4 regions of the Lysinibacillus sp. BS3 genome follow, and region 4 is predicted to be linked to each of the others. Evidence: riboswitches for the same ligand, from Rfam matches in the RefSeq annotation. Region 4 holds a riboswitch; each other region holds the start of a gene.
The links. A riboswitch is a leader RNA that binds a small molecule or an ion and turns the genes downstream of it on or off. The one in region 4 is predicted to bind thiamine pyrophosphate.
Positions count from the first base shown of each region.

Region 1: linked by a shared signal. The riboswitch ahead of thiW (energy coupling factor transporter S component ThiW) and the one ahead of thiT (energy-coupled thiamine transporter ThiT) in region 4 are both predicted to bind thiamine pyrophosphate.
Region 2: linked by a shared signal. The riboswitch ahead of AAJG31_RS01350 (ABC transporter substrate-binding protein) and the one ahead of thiT (energy-coupled thiamine transporter ThiT) in region 4 are both predicted to bind thiamine pyrophosphate.
Region 3: linked by a shared signal. The riboswitch ahead of thiC (phosphomethylpyrimidine synthase ThiC) and the one ahead of thiT (energy-coupled thiamine transporter ThiT) in region 4 are both predicted to bind thiamine pyrophosphate.

Region 1 is NZ_CP154860.1:1,854,350-1,859,811, forward strand. It holds gene AAJG31_RS09490 (ABC transporter permease) at 1-469, shown strand, start outside; gene AAJG31_RS09495 (ABC transporter substrate-binding protein) at 466-1,539, shown strand; gene AAJG31_RS09500 (MFS transporter) at 2,030-3,226, shown strand; TPP riboswitch at 3,293-3,400, shown strand; gene thiW (energy coupling factor transporter S component ThiW) at 3,495-3,995, shown strand; gene AAJG31_RS09510 (VWA domain-containing protein) at 4,150-5,462, opposite strand, start outside.
Region 2 is NZ_CP154860.1:258,709-264,170, reverse strand. It holds gene AAJG31_RS01360 (ABC transporter permease) at 1-70, opposite strand, end outside; gene AAJG31_RS01355 (thiamine-binding protein) at 70-360, opposite strand; gene AAJG31_RS01350 (ABC transporter substrate-binding protein) at 362-1,357, opposite strand; TPP riboswitch at 1,511-1,621, opposite strand; gene parC (DNA topoisomerase IV subunit A) at 1,730-4,168, opposite strand; gene parE (DNA topoisomerase IV subunit B) at 4,165-5,462, opposite strand, start outside.
Region 3 is NZ_CP154860.1:2,492,887-2,498,348, forward strand. It holds gene AAJG31_RS12305 (catalase) at 245-1,750, shown strand; gene thiC (phosphomethylpyrimidine synthase ThiC) at 1,874-3,652, opposite strand; TPP riboswitch at 3,793-3,907, opposite strand; gene AAJG31_RS12315 (AEC family transporter) at 3,968-4,897, opposite strand; gene AAJG31_RS12320 (methyl-accepting chemotaxis protein) at 5,008-5,462, opposite strand, start outside.
Region 4 is NZ_CP154860.1:3,424,990-3,430,451, forward strand. It holds gene AAJG31_RS16835 (SMC family ATPase) at 1-615, shown strand, start outside; gene AAJG31_RS16840 (hypothetical protein) at 656-778, opposite strand; gene AAJG31_RS16845 (DUF4870 domain-containing protein) at 834-1,157, opposite strand; TPP riboswitch at 1,283-1,390, shown strand; gene thiT (energy-coupled thiamine transporter ThiT) at 1,525-2,085, shown strand; gene map (type I methionyl aminopeptidase) at 2,248-3,003, shown strand; gene AAJG31_RS16860 (hypothetical protein) at 3,033-3,746, opposite strand; gene AAJG31_RS16865 (polyphosphate kinase) at 3,946-4,770, shown strand; gene AAJG31_RS16870 (GNAT family protein) at 4,930-5,462, shown strand, end outside.

The DNA.
Region 1 (5,462 bases), 1.6 Mb from region 4:
CGTAATTATCGGGGCTAGCTTCTTAATTTTATTTACAATGGTAGGCATTAAACTGGGCTTTGCATCTGTTTTACTAGCCCATGTTGCATTTAGTGTACCGATTGTTGTATTAATGGTTTTACCAAAGCTACTAGAAATGAATAACTCATTAATCGATGCAGCATTAGATTTAGGGGCAACGAAAAAGGACGTTATGATGCGTGTCATTCTTCCTTATATTCAGCCAGGTATTTTTGCAGGCTTCTTCCTTGCCCTTACGTATTCATTAGATGATTTTGCCGTGACATTCTTTGTAACAGGTAATGGCTTTAGTACTTTATCCGTAGAAATTTATTCAATGGCCCGCGCAGGAATTTCTCTAACGGTGAATGCAATTTCTGGATTAGTATTCTTTGTTACGGTTTTAGTTGTTGTTGGTTATTATTTCATGACAAGTCGTACGAGTAAAAGAATGGAGGGGCATCGATGAAGTCACTAATTCAAGCTACCATCGCCATCCTTGTCGTTTCAGCCCTTTTATTCTATGCGGCTGATGCCTTAAGTGCGGGAGGCGGTAAAAGTGGAAAAGACACGTTAACCATCTTTAACTGGGGAGAATATATTGATCCTGATTTGTTAAAAGAATTTGAAAAAGAAACAGGCATTCATGTCATCTATGAAACATTCGATTCCAATGAAGCTATGATGACAAAGATTCAGCAAGGCGGAACAGCTTACGATATTGCTGTCCCTTCTGAATATATGATTGAGAAGATGAAGGAAGAAAAATTATTAATTCCTTTAGATAAAACGAAAATCCCTAATTTAAAAAATATTGATCCTTACTTTTTAGATTTACCATTCGATGCTAACAATAAATATTCTGTCCCTTATTTTTGGGGAACAGTAGGTATTGTCTACAATCCGAGCCTTGTTGGAGACTTAGACTTCTCCTCTTGGGACGATTTATGGGACCCTTCTTTAAAGCGAAAAGTCTTTTTAGTAGATGGTGCGCGTGAAGTCATTGGGATGGGCTTAAACAGTCTTGGCTATTCTCTGAATTCACTAGATGATCAGGAACTTCGTGAAGCTACTGACAAATTAATTACACTTGCACCAAATGTTAAAGCGATCATTGGAGATGAAATCACACCGTTAATGATCAATAATGAGGCAACTGTTGCCCTTACATGGTCTGGCCAAGCAGCTGATATGATGTATGAAAATGAAGAGTTAGACTTTGCTGTACCTGAGGAAGGCTCAAACTTATGGTTTGATAATATGGTCATCCCAAAAACATCAAAAAATATTGATGGTGCCCACGCCTTTATTAACTTCATGCTAAGTGCTGAATCAGGTGCTCAAAATGCTGATTTTGTAGGCTATTCTACTCCTAATATTGCCGCTATGGACTTAATGGACGAAGAAGTTGTTTCTGACGAACGCTACTATCCTTCTGAAGAACAACGCGATACATTAGAGGTCTACAAAAATTTAGGACCTGATTATTTAGGGAAATACAACGAATTATTTTTAGAATTTAAAATGAGTATCAGATAATTAAACTAGCGAATTGGTTTTCACACCAATTCGCTAGTTTTTTACTTTGCTTATCTAACTGTTTATTAAACTAAGAACATTTTCAATCACTATTTGCATTATTATATTTATAAAATATTTTATCTAAATTTTAATAGATTCTCACATTAGTGTATTTTTGATAGTCCATAACTTCTAACGCTCAACATCGCTACAATTTATAGCCATGCTTTATACCATTACAGACAGACTCTCCAAATTTTTAATTCTCCCTTTATAAGAGAAGTCCCTCAATTGTTGTTGCTTTACTAATTTATCCTCCCATAGCTTCTTTTCCCTCAACTTTTATGACTAAAATGTATTATTTCATCATGCATAGGTGCGTGGATAAAAACTTTTGTGGAAAACCATTCTAAATATAGAACCAGTACTATAATCTTAACTATTAGCCAAGCAATAATTCTTTATGATAGACTGTACTATATTTGATTACAAAAAGGGGGTTCATTCGATGACCCAGCAGAAGTCCAATAAGGCGGCTTTGTATATTTTAATGTTTAATATGTTTATCGCAATGGGGAGTATTGGCATTATTATTCCTGTCATGCCAGAGTATTTAAAAATATTTGGTGCAGCAGGACAAGTTCTAGGTATGCTAATCGCAACGTTCGCCTTAGCTCAATTCGTATTTTCTCCTATTGCTGGGAATCTTTCAGATCAGTACGGACGAAAAAATTTAATTATTTTCGGTCTTATCGTAACAGGTCTTGCACAAATCGGATTTGGCCTTGCTACAGATGTATGGATGCTCTTTTTAGCACGATTTTTAGGTGGTCTAGGTTCCGCATTTGTTGCACCTCCTATTATGGCTTTTGTCGCTGACGTCACAACCTATGAAGAACGTGGGAAAGGTATGGGGATGTTGGGTGCCGCTATGTCTCTTGGCTTTATGATTGGACCAGGTATTGGTGGCTTTTTAGCAAAGGTAAGCTTACATTTCCCATTTTTCACAGCTGGAGCTGCAGCCATTGTAGCATCTATTTTATCTTACTTTTTATTACCTTCTACCAAACCAAACACTGCTCAACAGAAACAAAAGCAAGACAATCTGGCGAAGCAAATGGCTCGTTCCATACATATGCCTTATTTTGTTATGCTCATAATTATGCTGGTGTTCTCGTTTGGAATTGCAAATTTCCAAACGACATTGTCATTATTTGTGACAGAAAAGTTTAATTACACACCTGTAGATATAGCGATTATATTAGTTGTTGGTGGTGCTTTTGGAGTAGTAGTACAAATGTTTATTATTACACCACTGTTCAATCGTTATGGTGAAATGAAAGTAGTACTAGTAAATTTATTTATTGCATCCGTTGCTATTTTCTTAATATTATTTGTTTCTGGCTTTGCCCTTATTTTAGTTGTAGCAACAATTTTCTCTACAGCAACGACATTAATTCGTCCAGCTGTTAATACACTCATCTCAAAGCTTGCAGAGAAAGAGCAGGGATTTGCTGCGGGCTTGAATAATGCCTATATGAGCCTCGGAAATATGATTGGACCCGCTTTGGCAGGTTTATTATTTGACTGGAATATGAATAGCCCATATATTTTCGGTTCTATCATATTATTAGCCTGTTTCTTCCTTGCGCTCATCTGGACAGTGAAAAAAGCACCTCATTTAATGCATCCCGATACAAAATAGTCTGAAAAATCATTGACTATTTTTAGCAGTATGTTACATTATTGTTGATTCACAAAATTGAATGATTTTAACCACTAGGGGAGTCTTTTAAAGGCTGAGACGTATATGGTAATATACGGACCCTTTGAACCTGATCTAGTTCACACTAGCGGAGGGAAGTGGCGCTACTTGCTGTTGTCACTATATACACGCAAGGCCGCTTCCTATTGTTTAAAGGGGGTGGCCTTTTTATTTTTCCTCACGAACTTTACCAAAAGGAGTGAACTTTATGTCAATTCGTAAATTAACAGTCATGGCTTTATTAGTAGCCGTTGCTGTTGCAGGCTCTACTTTCGTATCCATCCCAACAGGAATCGCACGTGCTTACCCAGTTCAGCATGCTATTAATGTGATAGGAGCCATTATACTTGGACCCGTACCAACAGTTATAGTTGCCTTTGTCACTGCCATCATTCGTATCCTTACTGGAACAGGCTCTCTACTAGCTATCCCTGGTAGTATCATCGGTGCGTTCTGTGCTGCCCTTGCCTATAAATATAGCAATAAAATGTGGTTAGCTGGTATCGGAGAAGTTATCGGAACGGGCATTCTGGCTTCACTTATTGCCGTCCCTTATGCAAAATTATTCATGGGAACATCTGTAGCAGCATTCTTCTTCCTACCAGCCTTTTTAACATCAAGTACGATCGGTGCTATTTTAGGTGTAATGGTTGCAAGTAGCTTGCGTAAAACAGAGCTAGTAAAGAGGTTTAATTCTTCTCTTTATTGAGAGAGATTGAATTATGAGCATTCATTGAGCTGGGGTAGTCCAATTTGGATCGCTTTTCTTCTCATTTACCCTCTTTACAAAGGGGATAACTCTCTATTTCAAGGAATATAAAAAGCAGTGCAAAACTATTCGAATTTGCACTGCTTCCTCTATTTTAAGATCGTTTTTTCATGCCTTTTAACAACTGTGCTACATTCGTGTCTTCTGGTATAGTTTTTTCCTCAACCAGCGGCTCTTTTTTCTTCGCATTCGTTAGGAAATTCCAACCAAAACGTCTTATCGTAATATCAATAAAGAAAAGAAGCATACTTGCTAAGAGTAGCCATGTGGCAATATTTTGCCGATCTGCTCCTTTTGTCGTAAAGTCACGGAAGACATCTTGTGGTTCCTTTAAAACAGTGCCTCCTGTTCGTTGAGTTAACTCTTCTATCAGTTGGTTATTTACAGGGAGTAGTTCGTATTCAGCACTATAAGGAACACTTAGCCCTGCCTGATAAATGGCCTGCTTTTCATCTGCTATACGGAAGAAAATTAATCCAGGTTCAGCTTGTACTACAGCTCGAACTTGAGATGCGGAAATGGTTTCAAGTTGTGTTTCTAGCTCCTCCCCTGCTTCATTTACCGCTACAATATCTAAAAATGCGGCTTCATTTGTAGGGTCTGTAATCATAAAGGAACCATCTGCTTCCAATCTTACATCATAGGCTACATCATTGTAGCTTGGTAGCATTTGAGAAATAAGTGTTTGCCAAAATGCTCCCCAATTCTGCCATCTTGCCCAATCTCCTGTCCATTTACCCGTTGAATCAGATGTAAAGGCAAATGTTTTACCAAGACCATATTGCCACTGCGCTAACACAGGATCTTCTTTCTCGCTTTTTGCTACAACAGTAGCCCCCTGTTTTGCCGTTGTCCCAATATATGCATTCATTTGTGGGACACCATTAGCAAACAGTGAGTTCCATCCTGCTGCATTATAAATTGCCGGATAGAATGGATTGTCCTCAATATAGGTGCGGGAAATCATAGCTGTTTCTCGAGATAAAATAGAAGGAATGGTTTGCTCATCTATCACATCATAGAAACGTCCACTGCCCATGTCACTAAGCGCTTCTAATAAGTTCGCATCGGCATCTTGTCCAATCGCTACTGTCGATAAGGTTATACCCTCTTCTTTCCCTTCACCAATTAAATCCTCATAGTTCCCTGCCTGTGACTGCCCATCTGTTAAGAGGATAATATGCTTACGTTGGAGCTTTAAATCAGCAAGGTTCTCGTAGGCTTTAGCTAATGAACTATAGATTTCTGTTCCCCCACCAGGTGTTACTGATAAAATAGTATCCACAGCCTCTTCTTTACTGTTAAGAGGCCCTGTCTCTATAATCTCCCAAGGACGATCATCAAAGGCGATGAATCCTAATGTATCCTCGTCTCGCAACATCTCAACAGAACGTGCCGCTGCTTCCT
Region 2 (5,462 bases), 1.5 Mb from region 4:
TTAGTTCCCATATGAACAAGAGGAAGGCGATAAAAATTATCGTCCTTCCCTTCTGTAATGCACGTTTCATTACTGATATTTCCCCGTTAATGTCTCCATCGTAATACCCGTTGGCTGATATAAAATTTTCACTTGTGTAATGACATTAATGGCACCAAGTTCAATCATCTTCTCATTCATTTTTTCAATGATTTGGAGCAATGTTGAAAGCTCACCCTCCATCGTTGTTTCCAATGGATGTACCTCATATTTCACCCCAGAAGCATCGATCACCGCAATTGCTGCATCGACATATGGTATAACATCTTCATATTTCTCTGTCTTCGGAATGATTTGTACACTGATTAATGAATTTGCCATCTTATTTGGCCTCCTTTTTAGGTAAGAAATCATTAGTAAAGGCTTTTTTCGCATCAAATTCGCCCTCTAGTACTTGATTGCTAGACATCCATTTCGCGTAATTTTCCCACACAGAAAGCTTTTGCTCTCCCCATTGCTTGGCATCATCCTGATATTTATCAGCCAGCCATTCCTGACTTTTATGCACTAATGCTTGATCTAAATCAGGTGCCGCTTCGATTAAAATATCAGCCGCTTCACTTGGGTTTTCAATTGCGTATTCATAGCCCTTCGATGCAGCTGCCACAAAGGCTTTGACTACATCCGGGTTGTCCTGTATCATTTTTTCATTTGTAGCTAAAACTGGCGTATAATAATCCAATTGATCACTATAATCTGTAAGATATAGCATATTAATCTTTTCCCCACGCAGCTCAGCCTCAATCCCAGTCCATGCATAATAAATCCAAGCAAAATCTATATCTTTTTCCATCATTGTGAAGAAATCTAAATCCCCTGCATTGACGATATCTAGCTTATTAATATCTGCCTTTTCTTTTTGCATGAGTGATTGTAAAACGGCTTGCTCTAATGGCGCGCCCCAACCACCATAGGTTTTACCTTCAAAATCCTTTGGCGATGTAATGCCCTTCGAAGCAATAGAAGCAAAGCCAGATGTATTATGCTGTATAATTGCTGCGATGGAGACCAGCGGCACATCCTGTACTCGTGCCTGTGTTATGCCTTCCTGATAGCTCACGCCAAAATCCGCCTTTCCAGAAGCAACAAGCTGATCTGCGCCCGCCTCACCAGGCATAATAATATCAACATCTAAACCCTGTTCCTCAAAATAACCGAGTTTTTTGGCAACATATAGTCCTGTATGATTTGTATTCGGCGTCCAATCCAGTACCACAGACACCTTTTTCAGCTTGTCTGCAGTCTGCTTGTCATCCTTGTCACTACAGCCTACTAATGTCAATAGTGCTGCCAATAAAATAAAAAACCATTTTTTCATGCGAAAGCCTCCCAGTTTGTAATATGAAAGTGTTCATGAATGAATGTTGTCACCAGAAGAAAGCGTATACAATGTTGGCAAGCTGTTGCTTGAAAACATAAAAAAACGCCTAGGATTCCTCCCAGACGTATTGCAATCAATCTTCAAAACTTTGCTTTTTGAATAGATGTTCCCTACGCTGGTACGAGCCAAATCAGGTTCAAAGGGTCAGCGTCTACCGGACACAATCTCAGCTAGCAATTACTAGCCCCCCTACATTCTTTCGCTATGAACTTTTCGATGATTATTATACCCATAGTTTCACTTAAATGACAAGGTGCTATTTTTGAATAGAGCTTAAAGCCCAGCGCTCCTAAGAGGCTGGGCATGCTTTTAGCTTGGTTTCTGTTCTTTTTTGGCTGTTACAACATGAGAAATTGCTCCATCTGTTGCAATATCCACTTTAAATGAACCATTGGAATGGCGATCCGCACGAGACAATGCTTGTACGTCAATCATCTCTTGAACACCTTTTTCAGTTTCAATCACAACCTGCTCCTCGTCTGTTGCTTGAACAACTGCCACAATTCGGTGAGGGTTTGCTTTTAACTCTGTTAATACTTTTAGTCCACGTTTTGCACGACTTGCTACTTCAACTTCAGCGACATTCATTTTCTTCACGGCCCCACGCTGTGTCACAATCACTACATAGTGGGTAACATCAGGCTGTAATACATTGACTCCAACTAAGGCTTCTCCATCTTTTAGTGTGATCCCTTTCACACCGCCTGTTTTCACACCTGTAACTGGTAACTCCTCCATAGGGAAACGAATCGCATAGGCTGTATCCGTTGTGAGCATCAGCTCCACGTCATCTGTTACAAATGATGCATAGATCATCGCATCACCAGCCTTGACATTCATCGTTTTAATTGGCTTTGAATAACGCGTTACCGCATAGTCTGCGAGTGGTGAGCGCTTAATTTGGCCATCTTTTGTGGCTGTGAAGACATACGTATTTGGCTGGTCAAATGTTTCGAAACCATAAACCGCAATAATCGATTCATCTTCCCCTGTTGGTACAATACTTGAAATATGCTGGCCGAGATCCTTCCAGCGTATATCAGGCAGCTCATGAACAGGCTGATAAATATAATTGCCTCGATTTGTGAAAAGCAGTAGATGGTGCTGTGTATTCAAGTTTGCTTCATACAATAAATAATCTGAATCCTTCATGGCAAAATCTTGCCCGTTTGAAGCGGCATGAGAACGTGTGGATGTACGTTTAATATAACCATCCTTCGTTACTGTTACGACAACCTCTTCACTTGGCACAAGGACATCCAATGTAATTTTAATTTCTTCAATTTCTTGCTCAATCTTCGAGCGGCGAGGCTCTGTAAAGCGTTTCTTAATATCTAGCAACTCTTGTTTAATAACACGCACTAGCTTTGCCTCACTTTGCAGAATCCCCTCTAGCTTCGCAATTAGCTTATTTAACTCGTCCTGTTCCTGACGTAGCTCTGTAATATCCGTATTCGTTAAACGATATAATTGCAGGCTTACAATGGCCTCTGCTTGTACCTCTGTAAAATCAAACTTTGCTTGTAAATTAAGCTTCGCATCCTTCTTATCATTAGAAGAACGGATCGTCGCAATGACTTCATCTAAAATGGAAAGAGCTTTGATTAATCCATCTACAATATGAGAACGATCCTTTGCCTTTTGTAAATCATAAATGGAACGGTTTGTTACCACTTCTTTTTGATGGGCAATATACGCATCTAGCAATAATGGCAATGTCATCATCGTTGGACGACGATTATGAATGGCAATCATATTAAAATTATAAGCTACCTGTAAATCAGTTGTTTTAAACAAGTACTGTAAAATTCCTTGTCCTGGTACATCCTTTTTCAGCTCAATTACGACACGTAAGCCAGTACGGTCTGATTCATCACGAATTTCCGCAATGCCTTCTAATCGTTTATCTACACGTTGCTCATCAATTTTTTTCACAAGATTCGCTTTATTTACATCATATGGTAACTCAGTGATAACAATTTGCTCTTTACCACCCTTGATTGGTTCAACAACTGCTTGTGCACGGACGATGATTTTACCACGACCTGTTTCATACGCCTTTTTAATGCCATCAACACCTTGAATGATTCCACCCGTTGGGAAATCAGGTCCTTTAATCACCGTCATCAATTCATCTACAGTAACATTAGGCTTGTCTAAGCGCATCAACACAGCATCCAGTACTTCATCTAAGGCATGTGGCGGAATATCTGTCGCATAACCAGCGGAAATTCCTGTAGAGCCATTGACTAAAAGGTTAGGAAAACGTGCTGGTAATACAGTTGGCTCCATATCCTGATCATCAAAGTTTGGCACAAATTCAACCGTTTTCTTGCCAATATCTCGTAGCATTTCAGCGGCAATAGCTGATAGTCTCGCCTCTGTATAACGCATTGCAGCTGGAGGATCGCCATCTACCGAGCCATTGTTCCCGTGCATCTCAATAAGCATATGACGTGCCTTCCAGTCCTGACTCATCCGTACCATCGCTTCATACACAGAGCTATCGCCGTGCGGATGATAGTTACCAATTACGTTACCCACTGTTTTTGCGGATTTACGGAACGGCTTATCATGTGTGTTGCCTTCCGTAAACATCGCATATAAAATACGGCGCTGTACTGGTTTAAGACCGTCACGTGCATCAGGCAACGCGCGGTCTTGAATAATATATTTACTATAGCGACCAAAACGGTCACCCATTACTTCTTCTAACGGTAAATCTTGAAACTTTTCTGTACTACTCATGCTTGGTCCTCCTCTTGTTGGATGAATTCATTCTCTAAAATGTTAGAATCATCCTCCATACCGAAGTCTACATTGGCTTCGATCCATTTACGACGTGGTTCCACCTTATCACCCATTAACGTCGTGACACGTCTCTCCGCTCGTGCACCATCCTCGATTGTGACACGAATCAATGTCCGTGTTTCAGGGTTCATCGTTGTGTCCCACAGTTGGTCTGCATTCATCTCACCAAGACCTTTATAGCGCTGTAATATGTAACCCTTTCCAACCTTCTTGATGGCCTTTTGTAAATCACTTTCTGTCCAAGCATATTCAATGACTTCTTTTTTCCCTGTACCTCTTGATACTTTATAAAGCGGCGGTAGTGCGATATAGACTTTCCCAGACTCAATGAGCGGACGCATATAACGATAGAAGAATGTTAATAGCAAGACTTGAATATGTGCCCCATCTGTATCCGCATCGGTCATGATGACTACTTTATTGTAGGCAGAATCCTCCACCGCAAAATCCGTACCAACACCTGCCCCAATCGCATGGATAATCGTTGAAATTTCTTCGTTTTTCATAATATCCTGTAGCTTGGCTTTTTCTGTGTTGATTACCTTCCCGCGCAATGGCAGAATCGCTTGGAATGTACGGTCACGTCCTTGTTTAGCAGAGCCACCCGCAGAATCACCCTCGACTAAATACAGCTCATTTTTTGCCGCATTACGTGACTGAGCTGGCGTTAATTTTCCAGATAAAATCGTACTACCCTTTTTATTTTTCTTGCCATTTCGTGCATCCTCACGCGCTTTACGAGCCGCTTCACGCACTTGCTGCGCTCGAATCGCTTTACGAACAAGAGAAGCTGATAATTCTGCATTTTCCTCTAGCACATACAAAATTTGCTCAGACACTACACTATCTACTGCAGAACGAGCCTCACTTGTCCCAAGCTTACCCTTTGTTTGTCCTTCAAATTGCAGTAAGTGCTCTGGAATACGAACAGATACAATGGCTGCTAAGCCTTCACGAATATCTGTCCCCTCAAGGTTTTTATCCTTGTCCTTTAACAAGCCAATTTTTCTTGCATATTCATTAAAGACACGCGTCAATGCTGCCTTTGCACCCGTTTCATGTGTACCACCATCTCGTGTACGGACATTATTAACGAATGATAAAATCGTTTCCGAATAACCATCGTTATACTGGAAAGCGAACTCTACTTCGATTTCATCCTGTACGCCTTCTACATATTTTACTGGATGAAGGACATCTTTTTCCTCATTCAAATACGCAACGAAAGCCT
Region 3 (5,462 bases), 930 kb from region 4:
TTATCATGATGTCATTATCTTGATCTTAATATGACAATTATCTATAAAATTGAGATTAAATAAAATAAATTTAAGTTAAAAACTATGTATAAACCCTATGTCTAGCGCATATATTTATAGTTTATACTTAAATATAAAAATTCTTTAACGATAATTATTATAATGTACTAGCAATTCTATTTTATATTTGTTATAGTTATAGACGAAGAGTTTGACTCACATTTTTTTCAGGAGGTAAACTAATATGACAAACGCAAATGATCGTAGCCGTCGCTTTACAACAGCAGGTGGTGCTCCAGTAGTAAGTAACCATGACTCTATGTCAGCAGGTCCACGTGGCCCTCTTTTACTTCAGGATGTATGGTTAGTTGAAAAACTAGCAAATTTCAACCGTGAAGTAATTCCAGAACGTCGTATGCACGCAAAGGGCTCAGGTGCATTTGGTACTTTTACTGTAACGCATGATATTTCACAATATACTAAAGCGAAAATCTTCTCAGAGATCGGCAAGAAAACTGAAATGTTCGCACGTTTCTCTACAGTAGCGGGTGAGCGTGGTGCAGCAGATGCAGAGCGAGATATTCGTGGCTTCGCCCTTAAATTCTATACAGAAGATGGAAACTGGGATTTAGTAGGGAACAATACACCTGTATTCTTCTTCCGTGACCCGTTACACTTTACAGATTTAAACCATGTGGTAAAACGGGACCCACGTACAAATATGAAAAATGCCAACTCTAACTGGGATTTCTGGACTTCATTACCTGAAGCACTTCACCAAGTGACAATTGTTATGTCTGACCGTGGTATTCCAGCTGGTTACCGTAATATGCACGGATTTGGTTCTCATACGTATAGCTTTATCAATGCTAATAATGAACGTGTTTGGGTTAAATTCCACTTCCGTACAGAGCAAGGCATTAAGAACTTAACTGGTGCCGAGGCTAATGAGATTATTGGTCAAGACCGCGAATCTTCACAACGTGATTTATATGAAGCAATTGAAAAAGGCGATTTCCCTAAATGGAAAATGTACATTCAGGTAATGACAGAGGAACAAGCTCGTGAGCTACCATACAACCCATTTGATTTAACAAAGGTATGGTATAAAAAAGACTTCCCATTAATTCCTGTAGGTGAATTCGAGTTAAACAAAAATCCAGACAACTACTTTGCAGAAGTTGAACAAGCTGCATTCGCACCATCTAACATTGTTCCTGGCATCAGCTTCTCACCAGATAAAATGTTACAAGGTCGTATCTTTGCATATGCGGATGCCCAACGCTATCGTCTTGGTGTAAACCACTATATGCTTCCTGTCAACGCACCAAAATGTCCATTCCGTACTTTCCACCGAGATGGAGCAATGCGCTTTGATGGCAATCTTGGTTCGACATTAAGCTATGAACCAAATAGCTATGGTGAGTGGGAGCATAATTTAGACCATAAAGAGCCTGAATTACGTATTGATGGTCATGCAGGTATTCATGATTTCCGTGAAGACGATAATAATTACTTTGAACAACCAGGTAAACTATTCCGTCTATTGACTTCGGAAGAGCAGCAACGCTTATTTGAAAATACCGCGAACGATATGGCTTCTGTTGAAGAATTCATCAAACGCCGTCACATCCTTCACTGCTATCTAGCTGACCCAGCATATGGTGAAGGTGTCGCTAAAGCGATGGGTCTTTCCTTAGAAGGTATGGACCTTACAAATCCATATGTAAAACAACCAACAAACGTTTAATATTCCACTTTATTATTGATATCCAAATCCAACTTTCACTCCATGTGAATCCACTATTCACATGGAGTTTTTTTATTAAGAAAAGGCCTATGTCTATTTTTTTGACATAAGCCTTTTCTTTCATTATTGGTAAATTTGACTGCCTGCTTTTTTAAACTCCTCAGCCTTTTCTTTCATACCTTGATGGATCGCTTCAGTCGTATTCAAATCCTTATCTTTCGCATAATTACGAATATCCTGTGAAATTCTCATGCTACAGAATTTAGGCCCACACATAGAACAAAAGTGTGCTGTTTTTGCTCCCTCTGCTGGCAGTGTCTCATCATGATATTCCACTGCACGCTCGGGATCTAGTGACAGATTGAATTGATCACGCCAACGGAACTCAAAGCGCGCTTTAGACAGTGCATCGTCTCGTTGTTGTGCACCTGGATGACCTTTTGCTAAATCAGCAGCATGTGCAGCAATTTTATAAGTGATAACGCCCACACGAACGTCCTCGCGATTCGGTAAACCAAGATGCTCTTTCGGTGTCACATAACAAAGCATCGCTGTACCAAACCAGCCAATCATGGCTGCCCCAATGGCTGATGTAATGTGGTCATAACCTGGAGCAATATCTGTTGTGAGTGGTCCTAATGTATAGAAGGGAGCTTCCTTACAAACCTCTAATTGCTTGTCCATGTTTTCTTTAATCAAATGCATTGGTACATGACCTGGTCCCTCAACCATTACCTGAACATCATGCTGCCAAGCAATCTGTGTTAGCTCGCCTAGTGTTTCAAGCTCTGCAAATTGTGCCTCATCATTGGCATCTGCAATTGAGCCTGGGCGTAAACCATCACCTAAGGAAAAAGCAACATCATAGGCTTTCATAATTTCACAGATTTCCTCAAAGTGTGTATACAGGAAATTCTCTTGATGATGATATAAACACCACTGTGCCATGATAGAGCCACCTCGAGATACAATACCTGTCACACGATTTGCTGTTAGTGGTACATAGCGTAAAAGGACACCTGCATGAATGGTGAAGTAATCCACACCCTGCTCAGCTTGTTCAATGAGAGTATCACGATAAACCTCCCACGTTAAATCCTCTGCTACACCATTTACCTTTTCTAAAGCCTGATAAATTGGCACTGTTCCCACTGGTACTGCCGCATTTCGAATAATCCATTCTCTAGTTGTATGAATATGTTTACCAGTCGATAAATCCATAATATTATCTGCGCCCCATCGAGTTGCCCAGGTCATTTTCTCAACTTCTTCTGCAATGGAAGAAGATACAGCAGAATTCCCGATATTCGCATTGATCTTTACATGAAAATTACGCCCAATAATCATTGGCTCTGCCTCAGGGTGATTAATATTAGAAGGCATTATAGCACGCCCAGCTGCAATTTCTGAACGTACAAATTCAGGATCCATATTTTCACGAATCGCTACAAACTCCATTTCAGGCGTTATAATTCCCTTTCGTGCATAGTGAAGCTGTGTCACATTTTTACCTTTTTTAGCACGCAAAGGCTTTCTCGCCAACTCAGGGAAGACATTTTCTTGAATACGCGGGTCATCAACATGACGAAAGCCATTATCCTCCGGTTTAATGGAGCGTCCCTCATATGCTTCTACATCCCCTCGCTCTTGAATCCATGCATTTCGTAAGGCAGGTAAACCTTTCGTAATATCTACTTGGTAGGCTGGATCTGTATAGGGCCCACTCGTATCATATACTCGAATAGGAGCATTTTCTTCATTTCCAAAACTGCCTGTTGTCGGACTTAATGCAATTTCTCGCATAGGTACTAGAATATCTGGGCGTGATCCTTCCACATATACTTTTTTGCTTCCTTCAAAGCTGGACATAATGGTAATATTCTTTTCACTAATTGCTGACATGAGCTACTTCTCTCCCTTAAATTTATTTTGATATAAGGACCGATTCTAGCTCACCCCAACAATCCAAAAAATAAAGGCCGAATCCAAAATAATTATTTGGATCCGGCCACGAATGTAAAGGTCTATTGATTGCATACTCTGCAATAGCTTCTTAACTTTCCCACGCTGGTATGAGCCAGATCAGGTCCAAAGGGTCAAGAAACTTCGTAGCGTTTCCCTCTCAGCCTGACTCATCAGACTCCCCTAGTTAATACTATTTAGTTTGATGCTAGTGTAGCAGATAATACTAAGAGATGGAAGTTATTTTTTATCTTACTAGGTAAATAATACTTCTGCAAAATAGATCACAATGGTTACAGTTATACAGCTTACAATGGTTGAAAATAAAACAGCTTGCGCGGCTGTTGCTGATTCTACATCATATTCCAATGCTAGACTAGAACTATTGCGGGATGTTGGAAAAGCACTAGCTATAAACAGTGATTGTGCGACGACTCCATCTAATCCCAATATATAAATAATGGCCAATGCAACAGATGGTCCAATAATTAATCGCGTAAAACAGCTGATAAAGACGGTTTTATTAAACATTGATTTCATCTCTAATTGTGATAATTGCGCACCTAAAGTAATTAGAGCCACAGCAATAAATCCATCTGCCACATGTTCTACTGGTATTTTGATAAACTGTGGAATACCGATATCAAAATAATTCATAGCGACACCTATAATAAGCGCATGAATAATAGGCATTTTAAAGAAATCCTTGATGATTGTCATACCTGACTTTGTAGAAGAAATTAAATTGTATAAACCATATGTATACGTAGTCATATTTTGAAAGATTACGAGCATGACCTGAATGGCTACTCCAATAGGTTGCGTGGCAAATATCATTTGAGCCACTGGAATACCGTAATTACCCGAGTTAATGAGCACAACACTATTTTTAAAGACAGCTGCCTCTGTTCTAGCTAAACCTAACCCTTTTGCCATAAAGTGACTGAGTATCATTTGACTACCGATAAAGAGTACAATAAATAATCCGACCTCTCCCAGTACAGTTAATTCCACATGTGTTTCATATAAATTTACAAAAACAGCTGCTGGCATAAAGCAATATGTAATAAGCTGAGACAATGCTTTTAAATTAAAGCGAAATTTCTTTTGTAGTATAGCGCCTATTACAAGTAACACTAAAATAGGTACAACAATTTGAAAGAAAATCATTCCGAGATACATCATATCAATGTCCCCCTTCCAGTGTTAATAGTAGTGTTGAATTCCTTCTAGGTCAATTTCTCCGGCTTTCACCATAAAGAAGACTGCCTCTATATTGAAGGCAGCCTTTCTTTTTAAGCAAGCTTAAATCGGTTTACAACTTCTTGTAGCTCGTTTGAAATATCGTTCATATTTTGAATAGACTCTGCTACTTTTTGTAATTCTACTTGTTGATCCATTGCAGAAGCACTTACTTGTTCCGCAGAGGCTGCTGTTTGCTCTGAAATAGCCGAAATACTTTGGATAGCCATGATTGCCTGATTTTTATGCTCTAACATGCTAGATAGTTTATTCATTAAATCACTAATAGAATTTGCAATTGAACCCGACAAATCACTGCTATCTTTAAATGCTAGTTGCGTGCTTTGTACGGACTCATTTTGAGATTGCATTAAATCTGCATTAGATGCAATCACAGCAACCGTCTGCTGAGAATTTTCAAGAATACTTTCTACTGTACTCTTAATAATTTCTGTTTCATTCTTAGATTGTTCTGCTAGCTTTCTAACTTCCTCTGCAACTACAGCAA
Region 4 (5,462 bases):
CAAGCATGCCAAGGCTTTAGTGAAAGGGTGGAAGAAATAGCGAAAGAGCTTCATTTACTTGAACAAGAAGCAGGACGAGTAAAGGAGCTCTATGGATTATTAAATGGACAAAATTCGAAAAAGCTATCCTTTGAGCGTTATATACAAATTAACTACTTAGATCAAATTACAGAAGCTGCCAATATACGTCTGTATCATTTATCAAACGGTCAATTTGAGCTTAGACGTTCAGATAGATTAGAAAAGCATGCGAAGCAAAGTGGCCTTGGTCTTGATGTTTATGATGCTTATACAGATCAATTACGAGATGTCAAAACTTTATCAGGTGGCGAAAAGTTTAATGCTTCGTTGAGCCTTGCATTGGGGATGGCAGATGTGATTCAAAGCTACCAAGGTAATATTCATATTGAAACGATGTTTATTGATGAGGGCTTTGGCTCGCTCGATGAGGAATCACTAAATAAAGCAATCGATACATTAATTGATTTGCAGGATTCTGGTCGTATGATTGGCGTTATTTCGCATGTGCCTGAATTGAAATCTGCGATGCCAGCAGTTTTACATGTGGAAAAAACATTAAATGGCCATAGTCAAACCCATTTTGAAGTGAAATAAAACGAAGGCGTATTTCCTCTAAAAGGAATACGCCTCCGTTTTATTTTTTTCGAGTTGTGGTTGTAGGCGTTGTGCCCTTTTTTGCAGCCATTACTTTTTTTACGATAGGAATAACAATAGGTGCTAACTTAACGGCAGTTTTTACAACGTTTGATACTTTCATCCCAAAACAGCTCCTTTTACAATTACTACTACCTGTTTCACTTAAAAATAAAACATTAACGGATAACACGAACAGCCTGAATTATATTCCAAATCACAATACCTAGTGAGACGAGAGCATAGATGGCGAATGAAACAAACCAAATAATCATCACTGTATTATTACTGGAGGTTGGATCTAAACTAAATGTGGAAAAAACAAAGACAATAAAGAACAGGATGCCAAAAACAAAAGGAACTAAATGAGAGACAAGTGCACGAATCGAATGTTTTTTTACATCACTATCTTTAGTCACGAAATATACAATTAATGGAACGATAAAAGGGGCGAAGAAAATACTAAGATAACTAAAGGCAGCTAAAATTTTTTGATTCTCCATAGTTGTACCTCCTTTTTAAATATTTACGCATGAAAAACAGCAAAGTTTCAAAAAAATGATGTATGGAAGGTTGTAATCCTTCAATCCTTTGCGTACAATGAGAGTGTTCAAATAAATTCAGATGTAACGACCACAAGGGGAGCTGATGATGTCAGCTGAGACTGGGCACGTAATGCCTTGACTCTTCGAACCTGTAAGTTAACGCTTGCGTAGGGATGTGGATAGAAACCGACACTTGTACGATGTGAGGCTCTGTCCTGACATCGTTTTTTCGTCCGTAAAGGAAAAAAGGTGTCAGAAAGAGACATATCAGCGCTTTTCTATTCCTGCTCTTGTATCCTACATCGGAACAAAGGAGAGAATATGTATGGACAAAAAAAGACTATTAATGCTAGTGGAGATTGCGATTTTTGCAGCGATAGGTCTCGTACTGGATCAGGTTTCCTTTAAAGTATGGGCACAAGGCGGCTCAGTTAGTCTTGTTATGGTACCGATTATGTTAATAGCATTTCGCTGGGGCTTAGTAGCTGGTCTTACTACGGGACTACTTGTGGGTGTTATGCAAACAATGTTTGGTTCTTATATCGTGCACTGGCTACAAGGATTACTAGATTATGGTGTTGCTTTTACTGTTGTAGGATTAGCGGCGGTTGTACGTGGACCAGTGTTAGACGCTGCTAAACATATGAACAAAACAAAAATGGCACTTTATATAATCATAGGTACCGTTTTCGCAGGCTTCTTACGATACACAGCACATACAATCGCTGGTGCTGTATTTTTTGCCGAATATGCGGGTGACCAAAATGCATGGATCTATTCCATCATCTACAATGGTACATATATGCTACCAGCAACCATTTTAACGGCTATCGTTGGTGTTCTTTTATTTACAGCCGCTCCCCAATTAATGCAAAGAAAAGCTTAATGCTAGTCCCTTCACATGAGTGGAGGGACTTTTTTGTCGTGAATAACTCTTTTAGCACTTTGCAAAGTAGGAAAGCATACAATATTTAAAGCGTTTATCGTTATACGCATAAAAAGTTATGTTATATTAAAGAATAGATATTAGATGAAAGGGACGTTATACATGATTGTAAAAACGCAAGAAGAGATTGAAGCTTTTAAAAAAATAGGACGCATTTGTGCTGAAATTCGCGAAGCAATGAAAGCTGCCACAAAACCAGGTGTTACAACACTTGAGCTTGATGAAATTGCTGGTCGCATGTTTGCAGAGGCTGGCGCTATTTCAGGACCAAAGGGAGAATATGATTTTCCAGGGTATACATGTATTAGCGTCAATGAAGAAGTAGCACATGGTATTCCAGGAAAGCGTGTTATTCAAGAGGGAGATATCGTAAATATTGATGTTTCAGGCTCTTTAAATGGCTATTTTGCTGACACAGGTATTTCATTTGTTGTGGGTGATGGCTATGAGGACAAAGAAAAGCTTTGCCGTGTTGCTAAAAGTGCCTTTGATCGAGCAATGACAAAGGTAAAGGCTGGATCTAAATTAAATCAAATTGGTAAAGCTGTTGAACGCGAGGCAAATGCTAATGGGTTAACTGTTATTATGAATTTAACAGGTCATGGCTTAGGTCAATCTTTACATGATGAACCAAACCATATTTTAAATTATTACGATGCATGGGATTCTACTATTATGAAAGAAGGTATGGTCCTTGCGGTTGAGCCATTTATCTCAGCAAAGGCAGAGCATATCGTAGAAGCAGGTGATGGCTGGACATTCGTGACGCCTGATAAATCACTTGTAGCTCAAATCGAACATTCAGTCATTGTAACAAAAGATAAACCAATTATCTTAACGTCATTAGACGAAGAATAGGATGTAATGAAAAAATCCTGCTAACCAATTTATTTTTGGTAGGCAGGATTTTTTTTAATAAATAAAATGCCAACAAAGAGAACACCGCATAAAAATAAAGCGGCTGTAGTAACAAGTAGCTCATCAAAACCATTATGTATGGCGATTCCAATATAAGCCCAAATAAAAACACTTGGATACATAACATCAAAGTGATGGAAACGGATATGTAGCGCAATGGCTCCTCCTAAAGTAAGTAAAATCACTGCCCAAAGAGGCGTACTAAGACCAAAGCCGTTCCAACCATAAGCCGTTAACGTAAAGCTTGTATTTGTGATAAAAATAAATGTCATCCATGCTAAATAAATAGAGAAAGGAATACGACCAAACAAGGATTTGTCCTGAAGAGGGTACGTATTATACAACATAAACAAATACAAGACTAAGAGTAATGTAATGCCAAGAGAAACAATAAATAACTCATGGTGCCAGACATATATCGTCAATGCTTGTAATATATTTATGCAACTAAAAAGCGCAGACTGTTTCAAAGTTGTCTTTTTCATGTTCATAACTAACCAATAACCGAGTAAAAAATAAATGATAATCCAAATTACATGACTTACACTAACTGGTGCAAATACAACAGAAAAACGATTAGCGATTTCTAGCGAAGATTGACCGTTGATGTTCACGAAAAAGGATGAAAAGGTTAGGATGATTGAGACAAGATAAGAGATTGTCATCAAGATAAACCGAGGCATGTTTTCCTCTCCCTTCGTGTTAGATTGTATAGGGAAAAGACAAATAAGTATAGTACTGTCACTTTTTTTATTATAACGGAAATTTCCAACAATGTATCGTGTTGTTTTACCATTAATACCTACAATTTACCATGTCTGATAGGCATCCATATATTTCTTTAGTACAATAAGAATAGCCAAATAAAAGGAGTGAAGTTTCATGACACAAAATTTGAAAAATCTAGATCTAACTGTTGAACTAGACAAAAAGATGTATAAAAAGAAATTAAAAGTACTCCAATATGAAATGTTGAACGCACAACAATTTTTATTAAAAAACAAGATTGGCTTGATCTTGGTATTTGAAGGAATGGATGCAGCTGGTAAAGGTGGCGCTATTAAACGATTAATCGAACGTGTCGATCCCCGCGGTTATGTTGTACATCCTATTTCTGCTCCTCAAGCTCATGAATTACGCTACAATTATTTACAACGATTTTGGAGAAAATTGCCTCAACATGGGCAAATCGCTATTTTTGATCGCTCGTGGTATGGCCGCGTACTAGTAGAACGCATCGAAGGATTCGCAACAAAGGATGAATGGTCTCGTGCTTATGAAGAAATTAATAATTTCGAGAAGATTTTAACTGCTGGAGATTACATAATTATTAAGTTCTGGCTTCATGTTTCAGATGAGGAGCAATTAAAACGCTTCAAAGAACGTGAACAAAACCCTTATAAATCTTGGAAGTTAACAGCCGAGGATTGGCGCAATCGAGATAAAACACCTCAGTATATTGAAGCAGCAAATGCGATGTTTGAAAAGACAGATAAAAAAGATGCACCATGGGTCTTAGTCGCTGGAGATGACAAAAAGTATGCACGTGTTCAGGTGCTACAGGAAACTATTGCACACATTGAACGAGAGGCTCAAAGACGTGGTCTTCATTTAACAAATGTGTTAGACAATACTCAACTAGAGGATGCTGATTCCTCCAGCTTAGAAATAGTAAACGAGAAAAAGAAAGAACAAAAAACTAAATAATTGAATTGTGCTGCTATGACAATAAGACATAAGCTGTTTTGGTTGTAGCAGCCTGTTTTTTTACATACAATGAAATTAAATAGGGTTTGCAATTATGGCTTGTAGCCAATGAAACAAAGAGAAACGTATTGATTTTTATTGGAAGGCTAGTGTGGAGAAATGGTGCTTAAAATTTGGAATCTATTAAGAAAAAAGGGTGGGAATGTGGTAACAATAAAGGGGGAAAAATGCTACATCCGCACATTCCAAGAAAAAGATGCACGAAGTTTAACGGGTCTCGTAAGCCGTAATAAATACTTTTGGTCTATATACGAGCCACTGCAAAGACCTGAATACTATACAGTCGATGCTCAATACAAAAAAATTCAAGAAAGTCTCTATTTAATGGAGTCTAAGCGTGAATTTACTTTTGGTATTTTTGAGCATAGTACAAATAATCTAATAGGGCATATTGCACTTTATGCTGTCAAACGCTTACCGTACTCGAGTGCATTTGTTGGCTATGCGATGGATGAGATTTATGTTGGAAAGGGCATTGTCACAGAAGCTGTGAATATGGTGGTCCGATTTGCATTTGAACAAATTGGTCTACATCGTGTAGAGGCCTACGTATCGACACAAAATAATGCCTCCATGCGTGTATTAGAGAAGGCTGGATTTCAGCAGGAGGGTCTGCTAAGAAAGCTACTGTA